Regions from separate parts of the Candidatus Stoquefichus sp. SB1 genome, predicted to be linked through region 1. Evidence: a T-box and tRNA genes for the amino acid it is inferred to sense, from the RefSeq annotation. Region 1 holds a T-box; the other holds one or more tRNA genes.

Evidence for each region. The T-box of region 1 lies ahead of trpS (tryptophan--tRNA ligase). A T-box ahead of a tRNA ligase gene usually reads a tRNA of that ligase, here a tRNA-Trp.
Region 2: it has a tRNA-Trp gene. The T-box ahead of trpS (tryptophan--tRNA ligase) is inferred to sense a tRNA for this amino acid. The anticodon was not compared.

What each region holds. Positions count from the first base shown of each region.
Region 1 is NZ_LN852694.1:211,948-214,420, reverse strand. Features, by position in the region: gene spx (transcriptional regulator Spx) at 1-402, opposite strand, end outside; T-box leader at 507-707, shown strand; gene trpS (tryptophan--tRNA ligase) at 744-1,733, shown strand; gene BN1865_RS04645 (flavodoxin family protein) at 1,770-2,345, opposite strand; gene BN1865_RS18920 (TetR/AcrR family transcriptional regulator) at 2,338-2,473, opposite strand, start outside.
Region 2 is NZ_LN852696.1:950,069-952,541, forward strand. Features, by position in the region: gene BN1865_RS18230 (NlpC/P60 family protein) at 1-416, shown strand, start outside; tRNA gene BN1865_RS17255 (tRNA-Trp) at 910-983, opposite strand; tRNA gene BN1865_RS17260 (tRNA-Glu) at 985-1,060, opposite strand; gene BN1865_RS17265 (hypothetical protein) at 1,160-1,525, shown strand; gene BN1865_RS17270 (HPr family phosphocarrier protein) at 1,612-1,887, shown strand; gene BN1865_RS17275 (anaerobic ribonucleoside triphosphate reductase) at 1,997-2,473, shown strand, end outside.

The sequences.
Region 1 (2,473 bases):
TGTAAACTGTGGACAGAAATCACTATTATCGCATTCTTGCAACCTTCTTAACTCTCGTGGAATAAACGCTCTTATTTCTTCAGCATTATATCCAACCTGGAAACGTCTTTCATCAATGATGATTGGTCGTTTTAAAATCGATGGATTCTCTTGAATAAAATGAATCAGTTGATTAACTGACATATCGTCTATATCAACTTGATTTTCTTTTATAATTTTAGATCTCTTAGAAATAATATCATCTGTTCCATTTTCACTTCTTTCTAAAAGTTCTCGTAATTCTGTTTCTCTTAAAAGGGTTGAAAAGATGTTTTTTTCTACATAAGGGATTTGGTGTTCTTTTAACCAAGCCTTTACCTTACGACATGATGCACAACTTGGTGCTGTATATATTCTAATCATAATATCATCTCCTCGCATTTCATATTATACATCATTTTGTTTATTTATGAAATTCTTTTTTCGATAATCTCTTGATTTTTAGCAGAAAGACTTCTATAATGACAATAAAGACAAAGAAGGAATGAAGTAATTTATGTTGAATGAATATAGAGAACTTGTGGTTGGTGAAAACAAGTCATAGACATAGATGAATTGGGATTCTGGAGTCATAAATAGCAAGAGTTATTTATCGTTAATCGCGTTAAGATGAAAGTGCATATCAAATGATATGAATAAAGGTGGTACCGCGTTCAAACGTCCTTTTTATAAGGATGTTTTTTTATTTTAAGGAGGAAATAATGATGAAAAGAATGTTAAGTGGAATTAAACCAACTGGTCGTGTAACTTTAGGAAACTATATTGGGGCTATTAAGCCATTTGTTTCTTATCAGGATGAATATGAAATGTTTATTTTTATTGCCAATTTACACTCAATGACAATCTACCAGGAACCAAAAGAATTAAGACAAAATACAAAAGATTTGATTGCTTTATATATTGCTGCTGGATTAGATCCTGAAAAAGTGACACTCTTTTTACAATCCGATGTCTTAGAACATGCTCAACTTGGTTGGTATTTAGGATGTATGGTCTCTATGGGTGAATTATCTCGTATGACACAATATAAAGATAAAGCTTCAAAAAACGAAGTTATTGGGGCTGGTATTTTCAATTATCCATCACTTATGAATGCTGATATTTTAATGTATGATCCTGATTATGTTCCAGTCGGTGAAGATCAAAAACAGCATGTTGAATTATGTCGTGATGTGGCAGAAAGATTTAATTCACGTTATAGTGAAACATTTAAACTTCCTGAACCTTTAATTGCTAAAGTGGGAGGAAGAATTATGGATTTACAAAATCCAACTAAAAAAATGTCTAAATCAGATGAAGCTGGGAAAGGAACAATTTATATTCTTGATGATATTAATGTTTCTAAAAAGAAAATCAAATCAGCTGTTACTGACAGCGATGGGCATATTCACTATGATCCTCAAAACAAACCTGGTATTTCCAATCTATTAGAGATCTATTCTATTTTATCAGGAAAAACAATTGAGGATATTGAAAAAGAATATGATGGAAAAGGTTATGGTGAATTTAAAACTGATTTAGCCGAAATCGTTGGTGCAGAACTAGAAAACATTCAAGCACGCTATAAGGAAATTACAACAGGTAGTTATTTAGATGATGTCTTAGAAGCTGGTGCCAATAAGGCAAGACCTATCGCAAGAAAGAAATTAGCGAAAGTCGAAAGAAAAATTGGAATTACAATCAAGAAAAGATAAAGGAATCATTATTGATTCCTTTTTTCATATCTTCTTTCATTCTTCTAATATTTTTTTGACTTTGTTTTTTAATTTTTGAGATATTTTTAAATTACCTTTATAATTTGTCAAAACAATCTTTCCCAAATAACTCAATCCAGCTGTCTTAAAAAACTCTTTCATAGCCCGAATTGTTCCTCGACTTTGACCACATAAAAATGAAAATGGAAAAGGTGTATTGCAGGCTGTTATAAGAAAATATTTTTGTTGAGAAGACAGACGAGGCTTAGGAAATTGACCTGTCTCCTCCATCACAACACCTAGTAAACGATCAAACATATTTTTAACAATAGCTGGAACATTTGCCCAATAAGTAGGAGCAGCTAAAATAACCAAATCACATTCTTTTAATAATTCAGCAATTTCACCAATATCATCCTTTTGAATACACTCCTTTGTACTCAGACATCTTCTACATCCTCTGCAATATGCAATTTCTTTTTCATAGAGATTGACTTTATTAATGTCCCATCCCTTTTTCTTTGCTTCTTTTAAAATATAATTCAATAGACTTCCTGTTGCTCCATTATGATGTGGGCTACCTAAAATGGCTAATAATCTTTTTTTACTCATTTTTCCCCTCCATAGTTATAGAACGATACAATGTATCAAATCCATATTGTAAAAAACTCTGTTTAGATAAATGAAGTTCTTGTTTAATATATAATTCCTTTTTTACTCCTAATTGAATAAGCCCTGAT
Region 2 (2,473 bases), on a different contig from region 1:
CTAAAGACACAAAAGTAAATGTATTTTATCGTGTAAGAACACAAAAGCATGGATGGCTTAGCGAAGTAAATAATCTTGAAGATTATGCTGGTTATCAAGATAGCCCTATTACAGATGTTGCTATTAGAGTAGACAAGGGTAAGATAAAATATCGTGTGCATGTTAAAGGTAGTGGGTGGCTTGGTTGGATAACAGACTGTAATATTAAAGATTCTTCTAAATATGCTGGTAATGGAAAAGTGATAGACGCTATTCAGGTCTACTATTACACACCTGATTCAATTAGACCTTATAAACGTGCGAAGTATAAAACAAATTATGGGTGGCAATATGATATAGAAACCACAAGTGGTCAAGATGGTTACGCTGGTGTGTTTGGAAAGAACGTAACGAAATTATATGTGGAGATCGTTTAATGCAGTACGTCATAATTAAATATCCATCTTTAGACATACATAACACAAGGATGCCAATGTTTCTTTACACAGAACCGCTTAAGGTAATTAAAGAAACAGAAAACACTGTTATTGTACAGCACAATAACAGTGAGTTTTACACATATGAATTTAATAAGAAACATATAGAAAGATATTTATAGCCTATTCCGTTTTGGATTAGGCTTTTTTATTTTACAAATTTCGACATAAGAATAATGCTATAATTTGCAAAAAGGAGTGATTTCGATGTACATATATAATAGTAAGACTAGAAAATTTAAAGAAGTTCATCGCAGAAAAAATGCAGTTACAAAAATTGCAGACTGGCTAGAATGGAAATATTTGTTCGTATGGTTAAAATGGCAAATGCGTAAAGATGATTTTTAAAATTATATTTGAAAATTACGGACTTTATACGGACTTTTGATTTATAAAATAAAAAAACCTTGATAAATCAAGGTTTAAAGACTACTGGCAGGGGCGGCAGGAATCGAACCCGCGTCCACGGTTTTGGAGACCGATGCTCTACCATTGAACCACGCCCCTATGGTGACCTGTACGGGATTCGAACCCGTGAATGCATGCGTGAAAGGCATGTGAGTTAACCGTTTCTCCAACAGGCCATTTTCTGTTGCTTTGATATAATAACATATAAAAAAAGGAAAAGCAATAGTAAAAGTGACGAATTAATGATATTATAGTAAGGTATTGGAGGAAATGATATGTTTGGATTTGGTAAAAAGATAGAAATAAAAAAATTAGATATTAATGAAGGATATCGACGTTATGAAAAAAATCCTGAAAAGATTGTTATTATTTGTGCTGATGAAGTGAAGGATTTTGATGAATTACATATTGCTGATGCAGAATGTTTGCCACTTAGATTAATGGATAAGTTTGAAGATTATTATCCTGAAAAAGAATTGACTTATTATGTATATGCAATTAATCCGGCAATTAGTGAAAGAGCTTATAAAAAAATATATAAAAAGGGTTATAATGTCTATGATTTGGGTTGTTTTATTGATTATCATGAATTAGAAGAAGGACGTAATGCTAAAAAAAGAAATCGTCGTAGAAAGAAATAGAAATTTTTTATTTTGAGTGCATATTTTTTAACTCTTAGAATATCTTTATGGTATAATGTATATAAGAAGTAAGGGAGGAATCATATATGGCTCAAAGTTTAAAGTTTATAGTGACAGATCCAGTTGGACTCTATGCCACTCCTACTACAGAACTTGTGAATGCTGTTAAGCAATTTCATAGTGATGTCACATTACGTTATGGTAACAAGGAAGTTAATTTGAAAAGTATGATGGGAGTTTTGTCTTTAGGGATTCCAACAAAGGCCAAATTAGAAATTACTGTTTCTGGTGGTGATGAGAATCAGGCAATAGAAACAATCAAAGAAAAAATTAATGAACTTGGCATTTCAACAATTGAATAATGATGAAAAAGATACTTTTTGGGTATCTTTTTTTCGTGAGTAATCATTCGTTTGATTTGAGAAACATTTATGAATATGAGATACTAAAAATAGTGCAAGGAGGATACATATGATTGAATATATTAGAAAAAGAGATGGTCGTATGGATCATTTTGATGTTAACAAGATAGCAGGTGCTATCTATAAAGCTTTTCAGGCAACTGATGCTAAATATGATTTAGATAAAGCAATAGAAGTCGCTAATGAAGTTGAAGAAAAATTAGAATCTAGGCATAGTGAATTGCCTACTGTAGAATTGGTACAAGATACAGTTGAAGAAACATTGATTTCTAAAGGATATGTAAGAATTGCAAAAGCTTATATTTTGTATCGTGCAGAGCGTACACGTTCACGTGATCGTAAATCACGTTTAATGAAAACTTTGGAAGAAATTACTTTTCAGGATGCTAAAGATAGTGATTTAAAACGTGAAAATGCAAATGTGAATGCGGATGCACCAATGGGAACAATGTTAAAATATGGTGCAGAGGCTGCTAAACAATTTAATGAGATGTTTGTTTTAAATCCTATGCATAGTGCTGCACAT